Regions from separate parts of the Pseudoalteromonas sp. ABV4_021 genome, predicted to be linked through region 3. Evidence: predicted binding sites of a transcription regulator. Region 3 holds the regulator's gene; each other region holds the start of a gene.
The links. Region 3 encodes sigma-54, which starts transcription at its own class of promoters, with help from an activator protein. Its sites were predicted from a motif close to GTTGGCACGNNNNTNGNNT; they were not measured.

Region 1 (4,690 bases), 2.7 Mb from region 3:
CGTTAGTTGAACAAACACAGGCACAGGCTGAAGCTGTTTTCCATCTTTTTTCTAATTCAAAGGTGTGTGAGTTTTACGATCTTCCAACGATGAAAAGCCTAGCAGAAGCAAAAACACTTATTGAGCAAGATGAACTAATACGCAGACAAGGTAACGGGCATCGCTGGTTAATACAGTGCAACTCGCGTAAACAAATTGTTGGCAGTTGTGGATACAAATATGATTCTGCAATACGCACAGCGAAAATTAGCATCGAGATCCACCCTGATTTCTGGCAACAAGGTTTCGCATCCAATGCTATTACTACTATGACAAAATGGATGTTTACCCATATCGCCTCTTTAAATCGTATTGAAGCGGAAGTACTACCAGAAAACACGGCTTCGACAATGTTGTTTACCAAACTTGGTTTTCATTTGGATGGTGTGATGCGTGAAAAAGGTGTTTGGAAAAATAAAACCCATGACCTTCAAGTTTTTAGTTTACTCAGGCGCGAAATTTAAGAAGTCAATATTGCATCAAAATTAGATCTCAGTATGATCCACAGCCCGCTTAGTGTAACGCTTTGCAGGACATTGTTAATATTATATTGGGGTCACTTACTAATTATGAAAAAATTGCTTACGTCGCCGTCGAAAATGCCACTTTCTGAAGTGGAAGCAAACATCTACCAAAATATTTTAAAACTCATTCCAGATGTTAGCCTTAACTTAATGGCCGTAAAAGTAAGTAACCACCCCGAAGATTTTGCTGGCTGGTGTTATGAGTTAATTGATGTTGTAAGCAAACGCGTAAATTTTGACCTACTTGAACCAAACCAGCTGCCAATTTTAAAGAAAATTCAGCAACAGCTAGAGGCGGGTATTGGCATTAGCCAAATTAAAACGCTACGTATTGCGCCTTGGCCAGTTGTATTTGATTCAATTCAGCAAAATAAAGAGCGCATTGTGCTAGATGAGCAAATTGCACTGCTTAAACATATTGAGAGTATTCGTGAAACCTCTCTGGTTGATATGATTGAAGAAGACAAGCTGGCATTTGTCGGTAAACATACGGCCAAACATGATCCGAGCATCTATCAATTTGATGTTGAATGGTTTGCGTCAACTAAAACCGCTAAAGCACTGCATAATGTAATTGCCACCAGCTGTACTGACTTAAATGAAGCGCTTAATCATATTCCACTTGAAGGCGATATCACGTTAGAAAACTACATGGACTTTGTGCGTGGTTATATTACTGCGTTTGCAGCCGTTGATAATGAAAAAGCTACACTTGCACCAGCAACCCGTTTACTTGCAATGCGTCGACCTGACTTTTTCACCCCAGTAACAGCAGCAAGCCTTGATGTTTTATGCCAAGCGTTTGGCCTTGTAAGATTAAACAACCAAGATTTTGACCGTTACTGGCACGACATTGTTATGGCAATTCATAAACAACCTTGGTTTATTGCTGCAACACCAGAGGCCGAAGAAGAACAGGCACTTTGGCAATACAAGGCATTAGTACCGTGTTGGTTTGCTTATTACAGTGACGATGCCAAAGAAAACTCGAATTACTACAAAGCACTTCATAAACCGAAACGCGTAAGTTCAGAGAAATCAGGTGGCCGTAAACGCGGAAAAGAATCAGCTGAAGCATTGGTTGATCGTGCGTTGGCAGCAGAAGATATGCCACAACATATTAAAAATATGCGTGATTCTATTGTAAAAGAAGTTGCTGCTGGTCGTAGCGTTGATGAAACCATCACCCTGATGCGTACTATTTTCGGCTAATCACAAAACAAGGTGCGCAGTTTTTGTGCACCTTGTGATTTTCACGCACCGAGTTAGTGCATTATTTTCATATACTCATCTTACCAAAACCATAATTCCTTACTAGTACTTTGATATCGTTAATTTTTTTAGTTTAGGCACAAGATTTGTTAATAAACAGTTAACTCAGCGCTACAATTTTAGGAATATTATGAAAAAACAATTACTCTCAACTCTCACAGCTACGAGTATCACTCTTTTTTCTGCAGCTGGTTATGCAGAAGTAACAGCAAATGCAGCTGCATCTTCCAACTACTTATGGCGTGGCATCACACAAACCAGTGATAATGCTCAAGTATCAGGCGGTATTGACTACGGTCATGAATCTGGGTTTTATGCGGGTACGTGGGCATCGAATGTTGACTTTGGTGGTGATAAGCCAGGTTATGAACTCGATTTATACGCAGGCTTTGCTGGCGAAATGGGTGAGATTGGTTACGACGTGGGCTATGTATATTACGCATACCCAGATGCGGTTGACTCAATCGACTTTGGTGAGCTTTATGGTGCCCTAAGCTGGAACTGGCTAGAAGGTAAAGTAAGTTACCTTAGTAATGCGCAATCTGGTGCAACTTCAGAAGAAGATATGATTTACCTAGAGCTAAACGCAACTTTTGAAGTCTTAAATGAAACCGAACTGACATTCCACATTGGTAATTCGATGGGTGATACCGTTGCAGAGTGGTATGGCGAAGACGACAGCTATATTGACTACGGTGTTAGCATTGCCAAAGGCGGTTTTACCTTTGGTATTGCACAAACAGATTTAGATGCAGACGATGACTTAAAAGTCTATGTTGGCTTTGCCATGGACTTTGAACTCTAAGTTCTTTTGAACCTAAAACTAAAATTACTCCAAGTTGCTACAACTAAGGGTGCCTGACGGCACCTTTATTTCGTTTAAAAATATTCTGAGCACACAATATCCAAGGCTAAGTGTTATGGCACACTGTGACCTGTTGATGCTTGCCAAACGCGATACCATTGCTCACGACTCAAACCCACTTTGCTCGCTGCAACTGCCGATTGAATACGCGCTAACTTTCCAGTACCTAAGATTACACTCGGTTGACATGGTAACGTTAACAACCACGCATAAGCTGCTTGGTCGACACTATCTAACCCAGTTTCTTCAGCAACACTTTGTAATGCAGATCTAACTCGCTGCGCTTGTTCTGTTTCAGCAAATAAACCACCACCAGCTAGAGGCGACCATAACATAGGTGATATTTGATGCTGTTGGCATAAGTTAAGCGTACCATCTTCAAGTGCCCCCATTTGTAACGGCGACATTTCAATTTGATTGGTTACTAACTTGAAGTCTAAACGCGACTGCAATAACTCAAACTGTGAAACAGTGAAATTAGATACTCCAAAGTTAAGCACTTTACCTTGCGCTTTTAGTTCACAAAAAGCGTCTGCAACTTCATCCGCATGCATTAAATAATCAGGACGATGGATCAATAACACATCTAGGCGATCGGTTTTGAAATTACGCAGTGATTGCTCTGCCGAGGCAATGATGTTTGCTTTACTTGAGTCATAGTGTGCAGTTTTACCTGCAAAGCCATTTTCAGGCCACGCAGGTTTAATGCCGCATTTAGTAATAATCTTAAGTTGATCTCTTAAATGAGGTGTTAATGCCTCACCAAAGAGTTTCTCACATTGGTATTGACCATAGATATCTGCATGGTCCACCGTATCTATGCCAAGCGCTAGCAATTGCTCAATAAATTGCGCTAAAGAAGACCCGCGCTGCTGCCACTCATCTAAACGCCAAAAGCCAGCCACAAACGACGGTAATTTAAATTCTTGCATATGATTCTCCTGAGTTTAGATGCGCTTATTGTAAAGTGTGGCCAAACTCAGTGCATTGCTTCGCATACGTTTTCAGAAAAAAATAATCTTTTTGAATAAAATGAAAACTGCTTTCTAAGTAATTGTGCAATTAGCTAACGTTTCGCCATTAAGAGATACACTCAAATTGTCTTGAATATTAAGCTTACCTACGCCTTCAGGTGTGCCCGTTAAAACAATGTCGCCCGGCTGTAATGAGAAGTACCTAACAATTTCAGATAGCAGCTGTTCAAGCTTAAATATCATCAAATTAATATCACCAGATTGGCGAAGCTCATTATTAATCGAGAGCGAAAATTCACTGTGCGTTAAATCATTTTCTGCTAGCGGTACAAAGCGCGACACTAGACAGCTTTTGTCGTAAGCTTTTGCGCGCTCCCACGGATGCCCTTTTGCTTTCAGTTTTGCTTGCTCATCGCGTAACGTAAGATCAAGTCCTACACCTAAACCGGCGATACAAGACTTATAATCAACAATATTGTCCTTATTGAGTGGTTTACCAATTAACAGCATCAACTCCGCTTCATAATGGTGCTCACCTAAGCTATGGTCTAACGCCACTTCCCCTGCCGCATTTACAATACTGCTTGCTGGTTTTAAAAAGAGTAACGGCTCAGTAGGTACTTCATTACCGAGTTCTGCTGCATGGGCAACATAATTGCGACCCACACAAACTGCTTTGCCTATAGGAAGTTCAATAACCTCACCGTTATTCCATAAATACATCATTTAAAATTACCTTTTTATAGTGCTTGCTGCTGTGCCTTAAGTTCAGCCAAATAGCTTGCTTGCCGCTTTATATGCCAAGTGCGCATACTAGCCGCTAGGCTCACTGCTTTTTCTTGTAACTCAATGGCTTTCTCAAATTCTTTACTTTTCGCATAAGCCTTGGCTAAATGGTGATAAGCGTATGCATCTTGCGGATAAAGCGCTAATGCTTGATTAAACACATTTTTAGCCAACTCAGGCGATGTTTCTAATAAGTGAAACCCTAAAGCATTAATTGACGATTTTGGTGA
Region 2 (4,690 bases), on a different contig from region 3:
CGTACGGATTGGGAACGGAATAAGGATGTCGTTTTGCTCAAGTGTTTTATGAATAGTAGCAACCGCTTTGTGGCGCATTTCCATAAAGCCAACCTCGCCTGGGTAGTCTATCCAAAACCATACAAGTAGGTTTACTGAGCTGTCAGCAAACTCGCTGGCATAAACGGCGGTTTCAGATTGTTTGATTACGCCATCAAGATCATTAATCGCGTCGGTAAGTACGTCTCGTGCTTTATCTACATCGTCTGCGTAAGAAATCCCCACAGGTACTTCTATACGACGTTTGCGCAGTTTCGAATAATTTAATAGCTCGTTCTTAAACAGGATTTTGTTGGGCACTATGGCCATTTGTCCATAAAAGTTCTCTATTAAGGTGTTGCGAAGATTAATGCGCTCGACTGTGCCAAAGGTATCGCCGGCTTCTATAATGTCGCCAACGCGAAAGGGTTTACGAATACCCATTACAATGCCTGCAATTAGGTTCTCCGTCATATCTTGAAAAGCAAAGCCAATGGCAAGACCAATAATGCCTGCTCCTGCAAGTAATGATGCTACCGCTTTTGATAGCCCCATAATGTCGAGCGCGAAAAAGAAACCAATAACAATTATCACCATGCGACAAATACCTGTAATAAGGCCAGCAATTTGCGATGATTCAAAAATACGGTTAAGTAACTTCTTTATCCAGCCCGATATCCATTTGGATAACATTAAAAATACGATAAAGATTACGAGCGCAATCACCATGTTGGGCAAATTCTTTATGGTTATTTCAAGCCAGTGGGTGAGCTTTTCATTTATAAGAGACCAAAACTTCTCCAATGTAATCGACATAACAGCTCCTTTAATAATGTAATGACGTTACTTTGGGTTACGCAGTTTATATGCCAGCGTAGCTAAATTGAGTAAGGCTAAGGTGTTGTGAGGTGTTTGTAATAATGGCACTGTGTATTTGTGTAAAACGTACATGGATTTTTTTCACACTGGTTATGTAAATGCTACATTGGTAAATGTCTGAGTTTTATTAAGTTGTTGATATTTAATGTTAAAAATTCTGGCATGTGAAGTGCTTTAAGTAAATCGAACTCAGCAAAAAGGAAATTTATTATGAATCGTACATTTAATACACTTGCACTAGTTACTGTTTTATCTACAACTGCTCTTTCAGTAAACGCGAAAGACAACCAGTGGGAAAAAGAAGCAAGCGACGCTTGGATTGATGGTAAAGCTGAAGCAACCTTACTTTTCAATACACAGCTAAATTCGTTTGATATTAACACCGATGTAGATAAAGGTGTGGTAACACTTACGGGTAAAGTAAATCACGATGTTGATAAAAAGCTGGCACAAGAGTTAGTTATTGGTATCGACGGCGTTAAAGAAGTTGAAAACCGTTTAACAGTGCTACCAGATAGCAAAAGCAAGTCAGAAAAAGACGATGGTCAAATTGAGTCTGACTTTGTAGACGCAAAAATTGCAACGGTAATTAAAACACGCTTACTGTTCGATACAGATATTAGCGGTACGAGCATTGACGTTGATGTTGAAGGCCAAAACGTTACCTTAACGGGTGAAGTTGATTCAGAAGCTGAAAAGCAACTAGCAATCACAATTGCTAAAAACGCAGACGACGTTGAAAACGTAGAAGATAACCTTCGCGTTGTAAAACAGTCTTAATCCTGTCCCAATTACTGCACTACTAAAAAAGCACCGAAAGGTGCTTTTTTTATGCCAGCATCTTTCTTGTAAATCAATTTGCGCTTTTATTCGTGTAACTATCAAATGCCAGTAACCAACATCTAAGTTACTGGCACCCATCTTCAATGTTTTAAGCACTTAACACATGTCGTTTAGCAGTTGTTTTGAACTCTTTAGTAATCTGTGTGGTCTACTAACTTCTTGTTTTATTTAACCTGAACCTGCGTTCAGGTTATTTGTAAATTGACCTAGAGTTCATTTTTCTCTAGGTATATCAGTTAGAGAGTATATGGACGTAGTACTTAAAGAAATAACCAGTTCAAATTATGAGTTAGTGTGTGATTTAGATGTAACAGAAGATCAGCAAGATTACGTGGCGTGTAATATGTGGTCGCTGGTTGAATCGCATTACAACTCTGGCTATACCTGCAAAGCAATTTATTGTGATAACCAAGCTGTTGGCTTTTTTATGTGGGTGCAAGAATCGCCAGAAAAAGTGTCGATTTGGCGCTTTATGATAGATCACAAATATCAAAATAAAGGCATTGGCAGAATCGCATTAAATCAAGCGCTTGACGCGATTAAGTTAACGCGGGGGCTGTGTGAGATTGAAATATGCTATAACCCTAAAAATCCTGTAGCGAAAGACTTTTACTCAAGTTTTGGCTTTCAAGAAGTGGGCATGGATGAAGACGACGAAGACATGCTCGCAATAATATCGCTTTAGTTTGCAATACTATGAAAAAGGGGCGGTTTTTAGTGAAAACTTGCCCCATTTTAGTTAGCGCATCACCTAAAGCTAGCGTACTAAATCACTTGTTTTAAGTCTGCTAACGACACAGGCTTTAAGATCACATGCTCAATTTGGTGTTTGGCAAGCGCCTCCGCGGGTGGTTCGCTACCGCTAACAATAACTAGGTTGGCACCACACTCTCTTGCCTTTATTTCACTTGCAAGGGTTAAACCCGAGCCATCAGCCAGGTTTAAATCGAGGCAAATCGTATCAAATGCGGTGTCGTTGTCTAACAAGGCACAGCATTCGCTAAAACCGCTTACACTGTGACTTTCACAGCCAAGAGAATCAAACAGCAAACACATTAAGTCACGGGTGTTTTTATCATCTTCTACCACTAAAATACGCTGTTTAGTTGCGTTTTCATTAGCGGAAGAAGCGGGTTTTTCGCTGGTGCATGGTTTTGCTTGCAAATGCGCTTCAAGAGACTGGTAAAGCAATTCGGTATTAATTGGCTTGGTAATAATGCCATCAAAACCAAGCGCTAACAGAGTATCGATATTGTCTTTTTGCGCTGCTGCGGTGAGGGCAATAATCGGTGTGTTAATACCTTGCTTTCTGAGCGTCACAATAGCTTCTCTACCGCCCATTTCAGGCATATGCAAATCCATAAAAATAAGATCAAACGCCTGCTCGTCTGAGCATACTAAGTTAACGGCATCGAGCCCGTTATTTGCACAGGCAACCTTTGCACCTGTGTTACTAATTAGGTTTTTTAATAGGGTTTGGATCTCGGGCAGATCTTCAACAATTAATACATCGCCTTTAAGTGATAATGGGCAAACGTGGCTTTCATCACTGTTACTTGCTGCTAAGCTCAGGGGCTGACATTCACCAATGTCGGTGCCTAAGTCAATATCAAAACAAAAGGTGCTACCAACACCTACTTCGGATTCGAGCGTAATTTTACCGCCAAACAACTCAACTAAAGCGGCACTAATTGCCAACCCTAAACCGGCACCTTCAGAAGTGCGGGTAATGGTGTCTTGTAATTGCTCAAACGGCCTAAATATTTGCTTTTGTTTTTCTTTTGCAATGCCAACACCGGTATCTTGTACAGCCACATTCAAGTAATAGTTCTGGCTTTGCTGCAACAGCTTAAACACTACTTCAACCTTGCCTTCGGGGGTAAACTTTATGGCGTTGTAAACAAGGTTAATTAAGATCTGCTTTAGCCTTTTGGCATCGGTCATAATTACTGTTGGCAGGTCGCCTTTTGCCACTATGCTAAGCGCAATGCCTTTTTTCTTTGTTTCCATTGAAAACAAACTTTGCAGGTCGGCAATTAACGGGCCGAGCTCGGTTGGTGATTTTTCAATATTTAAACTGCTGGCATTAATTTTTGATAAATCGAGTACGTCGTTCAGCAAGTTTAGTAAATGCTGACTGTTGTTATGAATAATGTCTAATTCGGGCTTAATATTGCTAAGTTGGCGGTTGTCGCGCAGCAGCTCGGTGTAGCCAATAATTGAGGTAAGCGGTGTGCGTAACTCATGGCTCAAATGCGCCATAAAACGATCTTTCGCGCGGCTATCAGCCTCGGCTTTGTAGCGCTCTAAACGCTCGTTCTCCAAGTCGCGTCGTGATAGCGCATATAAAATCGCGCGATTAAAGCGTGGGCTGCTTATTTCAGATTTTAATAAAAAGTCATCTGCGCCGTGCGCAAGCGCTTCTTTATCAAGCCGTTCGTCTGATTGCCCAGTAAGCATAATAAACGTAGTACTGAGCTTAAGTGATTTAGCGGCTTCTAAAATAGATAAACCCGTATGAGCGCCTAAGTGATAGTCTAAAAAGCATAAATCGACAGGTTGCTGCTTTAATTCATCGAGCACACCTTGATAGTCACTTAACCAAGTGACATCAAATTGATAATTAGGTATTTGCTCAAGATAATCGACCGTAAGCAAATAATCGTCTTCATCATCCTCTACCAGTAATACACGTACGCGCTCAATACTTGTCATATTAATCCCTATGGTAGTTCAACAATTTCAATCCAATATTTACCAAGCTGTTTCATCAGTTCAACTAAGCCTTCAAAAGTTACGGGTTTAGTAATGTAAGATGCTGCGCCAAGATCATAACCACGCAATTTGTCTTCTTCTTGCTTTGAAGTAGTCAAAATAACCACCGGAATTGAACGCAGTGCTGCATTTTCTTTAATTAGCTTTAGCGCTTCGCGGCCATCCATACGTGGCA
Region 3 (4,690 bases):
AACCGAATGACTCAAACGTGATAATTAACTGATTTGATTTTTTACCGAGTACTTTCTCTCTTATGCTATCGGCAAGTTGGTGAACACTTAAGCCTGTTGTATCGATAAAAATATCTGCTTGCGAGGCGATAGGATCGAGCAGTTTTTTCTCCGCTTCAATTGCTTCTTCTAGGGAGATATTATTCAGTGATAACGGATGCAAGCGGCGCGTTTCTGAAAAGCGCTTAATTAGCGTGCTATCATCACTATCAAGGTAAAATAAGGTTGGCGTTGCAAAACCAGGTAAATAGTCGAGTACTTCTTCTATTTCCTCTGGCTCTTTAGTCATATTGCGAGCATCAACACTCACTGCAATTTTATCGTATTTATCTGAAACTGAGCGGATCAACGAAGGCAATAAATTAACAGGAATATTGTCGACAACATAATACCCGAGATCTTCTAATACTCTGAGTGCGACTGTTTTTCCTGAACCAGAACGACCACTGACTAAAATAAGTTGCACTTACATCTCCCTTAGTTAACTCGCCTCACTACTAATGATTTGATATAGCTGATGATTATTTTCAGCGTGACGTAGTTGACGGCAAAACTGCTTATCTTTTAGTTTATCAGCGATGGTGGCTAAAGTCTGCAAATGTTGCTGGCACTTTTGTTCTGGTATGAGCAGTACGATAAAAATATCAACATCTTTATCGTCAATAGCATCAAAGGGAATAGGTGACTGATTTACAATTAAAAAGCCAATGGTATTTTGTAGGCCATCAATGCGGCCATGAGGAATGGCGAGGCCTTTACCAATACCCGTGCTACCTAGTTTTTCGCGTTGCAGCAAGGCTTCAAGAAACTCTTGAGAAGTAATATCAGGTGCTTGCTGATGGGCAAGGTCGCTAATAAATTCAAACAGTCTTTTTTTGCTATTAAAAAGGACCGCGGTTTTAGCGCAGTCCTCAGCAATAATATCGGTTAATTTCATTTTAGTGGCGAGAAAGTTTCTCTTTGTGCTTAATTACTTGACGGTCTAGTTTATCGACCAAACCATCGATTGCTGCATACATATCTTGTTGTGCTTCAGATGCGAACAGTTCACCGCCATTAACGTGCATCGTTGCTTCTGCTTTTTGTGATAACTTTTCAACATCTAGAATAACGTGCACGTTATTTATGTGATCAAAATGCCTCTCTAGTTTTGCAAATTTGTTAGTGACATAGTCTCTTAAAGAATCAGTAATTTCTACGTGACGACCTGTTAAGTTTAATTGCATAAGCATTTTCCTTCTATTTGGTCTAGATCAGGCTCTTGCGCTGATTAGACGGTGGTATGGATAGCGACTCACGGTATTTTGCGATAGTGCGTCGCGCCACTTTAATTCCTTGTTCTGCTAGTAAATCGGTAATCTTGCTATCGCTTAATGGCTTAGCAGGATTTTCCGCCGCAACTAGCTTTTTGATCAGTGCTCGAATCGCGGTAGATGAACACTCACCCCCATTTTCCGTGCTAACGTGGCTTGAAAAAAAGTATTTAAGCTCGTAAATGCCACGTGGTGTATGCATGTATTTTTGCGTTGTTACACGCGAGATAGTCGATTCATGCATCTCGACCATTTCGGCAACGTCGTTTAAAACCATAGGCTTCATTGCTTCGTCACCATATTCAAAGAATGCCTGTTGTTGTTCAACAATGCAATTGGCTACTTTTAATAAAGTATCATTGCGACTTTCTAAGCTTTTAATAAACCATTTAGCCTCTTGCAAATGGTTGCGAATAAACTGGCTGTCAGTGCTTGATTTCATTGAGCGAGTAAGCGCAGCATATTGTTCATTCACGCGGATCTTTGGCATGCTATCGTTGTTTAAATCAACGCGCCAGCGTCCTTTAATTTTCTTTACTGAAACATCAGGAACAACATACTCTGGCTCTTCATGAATGATGCTTTCAGCTGGCTTTGGATTAAGGCTATGTATTAATGTTAAGACTTCTTTTAACTCAGGTTCTTTGAGTTTGGTCTTCTTCATTATGGTACGATAGTCTCTTAACCCCAAAAGTTCCATATGGTTTGAGATTACGCTCTTTGTTTCATTTAGCCAAGGGGTATTTTTGTCGTACTGATTGAGCTGGATCAATAAACATTCTTGTAACGAACGGGCAGCAATACCAACAGGATCAAAGAGTTGAACTCGTTTAAGCACAGCTTCAATTTCATCTAGTTCAATTTGCTCTTGGTCGTCAGATTGCTGTACCGCTTCTAAAATTTCTTCGCTACTTTGTGTTAAATAACCTGAATCGTCTACCGCTTCAACAATAGTGGTTGCGATCATCTCGTCGGTGTCGCTGAACGGCGTTAAGCGTAATTGCCACATTAAGTAATCTTGCAATGACTCGCTGGTTGAGCCTTGATATACAGTATCGTTATCAGGAGCTGGGGCGTTACTGACAGAAACAGGTGCGGCGCTGATATAATCATCCCACGACACATCCATAGCTAAATCGTCAGAGATATTCTCGTTGCTAAGTGCGTCGCTTGATTCAATTTCACTTTGGCTTGGCGCTGCTTCAACATCATCGCCGTTTAATGATTCGTCTTTGTTTGACTCAGTGTTTTCGTTGTTTTGTTTATCGTCACTGTAGTCAATGTCTTCTTCAAGTAAAGGATTGGCGTCAAGCGCTTCTTGAATTTCTTGCTGCAAATCTAACGTGCTCAGTTGCAGCAGGCGAATAGCCTGTTGCAATTGTGGAGTCATTGTTAGTTGCTGCCCAAGGCGAAGCTGTAAAGATTGCTTCATGTAGTTATTCTAATCCTTCTTTCGATTTCAAGCCGCTAGTTAACAATTCAATTCCAAATTCAAGGCCTATAACTATTACTATAGTCTGAATTGTTCACCTAGGTACACATCGCGTACTTTTTGGTTGTTTAAAACGTCTTCGGCCGTGCCTGATGCGATTAATTCGCCGTGAGAAACAATGTAGGCTTTCTCACATACATCTAAGGTTTCACGCACATTGTGGTCCGTTATTAATACGCCAATACCGCGATTTTTCAAATGCTCAATTATTTTCTTTATATCTATCACTGAAATAGGATCAACACCAGCAAAAGGTTCATCTAACAGGATAAATTTGGGGTTTGCGGCTAATGCGCGCGCAATTTCCACACGACGACGTTCACCGCCCGACAATGCCATACCCTGTGAATCTCGGATATGGCCAATGTTAAATTCTTCTAATAAATCATCGAGCGCTTCTTCGCGTTGCACACGATTAAGTTCTTTGCGTGTCTCTAGAATCGCCATGATGTTTTGATACACAGTAAGCTTTCTAAAAATCGACGATTCTTGCGGTAAATAGCCGATGCCTAAACGGGCGCGACTATGCATTGGTTGCAGTGTAATGTCATTATCATCAATGCGAATAACGCCATTGTCGCTCGGTACTAAACCAACAATCATGTAAAAGGTCGTTGTTTTACCGGCACCGTTAGGGCCAAGTAAACCAACAATACTGCCAGCTTTCACTTCTAAACCAACATTTTTTACCACTTGGCGTGATTTGTAACTTTTAGCCAGCTTTTCGGCAATTAATGTGCTCATTGTCCGCCTTGTTCATTTTGCGTATTGATGATGGTTTTTACTTGGTTAGTTGAGTTTTCAGCTTTTTTAGAGGTCACCGTTTCAGCTGCGCGATCATATATGATGGTATCTGCTGACATCATGTCGCCATTTTGTTGAAATTTAGCGCTACCAGACATTGTAAATAATGATTTAGCCACGTCGTAAGTGACTTTTTTAGCACTTGCGACAATGATTGACCCATCTTCTTGTTCAGCACTAAATTTTACCGGATCACCACTGGCAATAAGTAATTGCTGGTTATCACCTAACTCAGCTCGTTTATGTGCTTCAAGGTAATCGGCGGTGATGGTCATATTGCCATGCTTAATTTGTACATTATGGCGAAAAATACCGACATTTTCTTTTAAGCGAGCAGCTTGCTCATCGGCGTCAATCTCAAGTGGATGCTTAAGTTTGATCTGCTCAGCGATAGCGTGTCCACTTGTGATACACAAAGTGAAAGCTAGTCCAGCGATTGACAGTAAATTCGTCATGTTATTGGTCATAATAAGTGGTCTTTGTATGGTTTATTAACTTAATAACTTGCTCTTCTAAATTAGCATTGAGGCCTTGTCCTTTAATTTCAAGTCCCGGACCTGTCATTTTTACTTCGGATTGAGAAGTCATTAGTTTGCTATTAATTAAATATTCTACACTTGCCGCTTCAATTGTATTGAGCATGATATTTGGCGTTAGACTTTTGGCAATAACGTTTTGTTCCAAAATGAGCTTTTCGTTATTGTAGAGCGTGGCCTCATCGGCTGTGAGCTGCCACACACCTTGTTCTGAAAAAATAGTAAATTGTGGTTTTTCAAAGTGGGTAAAACCTAAATCTTGATACATCGACATTTTTCGCGCCATTACTTTATGGCTAACAGTACCAGATTCATTAAAGTTGGTTTGTTTTAAGTCGGTTGCAATGTAATCAGGAATACTGGCAACGTTTTCAACAATCGGTTTTGGTTCTTTAGGTGTAAAGAAGTAAGGCAACCAAAGCCAAACCATAGCAATGGTGAAAAGTATAGTAAGTGCAATACGCGCCGACATTAGCTGCTACTGCCTGCATGGCTGAGAGTTTTGT

Region 1: ACXAFE_RS00445 (TorF family putative porin) is a predicted target of sigma-54. The motif match lies at 1,909-1,927, and genes of this name have one in related genera.
Region 2: ACXAFE_RS19445 (BON domain-containing protein) is a predicted target of sigma-54. The motif match lies at 1,054-1,072, and genes of this name have one in related genera.

The regions. Positions count from the first base shown of each region.
Region 1 covers NZ_JBSWVB010000001.1:102,593-107,282, reverse strand. Annotated here, with positions in the region: gene ACXAFE_RS00455 (GNAT family N-acetyltransferase) at 1-503, shown strand, start outside; gene ACXAFE_RS00450 (hypothetical protein) at 609-1,775, shown strand; gene ACXAFE_RS00445 (TorF family putative porin) at 1,966-2,640, shown strand; gene ACXAFE_RS00440 (aldo/keto reductase) at 2,754-3,632, opposite strand; gene ACXAFE_RS00435 (fumarylacetoacetate hydrolase family protein) at 3,747-4,400, opposite strand; gene ACXAFE_RS00430 (alpha/beta hydrolase-fold protein) at 4,415-4,690, opposite strand, start outside.
Region 2 covers NZ_JBSWVB010000002.1:1,163,686-1,168,375, forward strand. Annotated here, with positions in the region: gene ACXAFE_RS19440 (mechanosensitive ion channel family protein) at 1-834, opposite strand, end outside; gene ACXAFE_RS19445 (BON domain-containing protein) at 1,108-1,677, shown strand; gene ACXAFE_RS19450 (GNAT family N-acetyltransferase) at 1,988-2,425, shown strand; gene ACXAFE_RS19455 (response regulator) at 2,506-4,455, opposite strand; gene ACXAFE_RS19460 (response regulator) at 4,464-4,690, opposite strand, start outside.
Region 3 covers NZ_JBSWVB010000001.1:2,809,950-2,814,639, reverse strand. Annotated here, with positions in the region: gene rapZ (RNase adapter RapZ) at 1-505, opposite strand, end outside; gene ptsN (PTS IIA-like nitrogen regulatory protein PtsN) at 521-976, opposite strand; gene hpf (ribosome hibernation promoting factor) at 978-1,265, opposite strand; gene ACXAFE_RS13020 (RNA polymerase factor sigma-54) at 1,288-2,784, opposite strand; gene lptB (LPS export ABC transporter ATP-binding protein) at 2,863-3,588, opposite strand; gene lptA (lipopolysaccharide transport periplasmic protein LptA) at 3,585-4,103, opposite strand; gene lptC (LPS export ABC transporter periplasmic protein LptC) at 4,105-4,656, opposite strand; gene kdsC (3-deoxy-manno-octulosonate-8-phosphatase KdsC) at 4,656-4,690, opposite strand, start outside.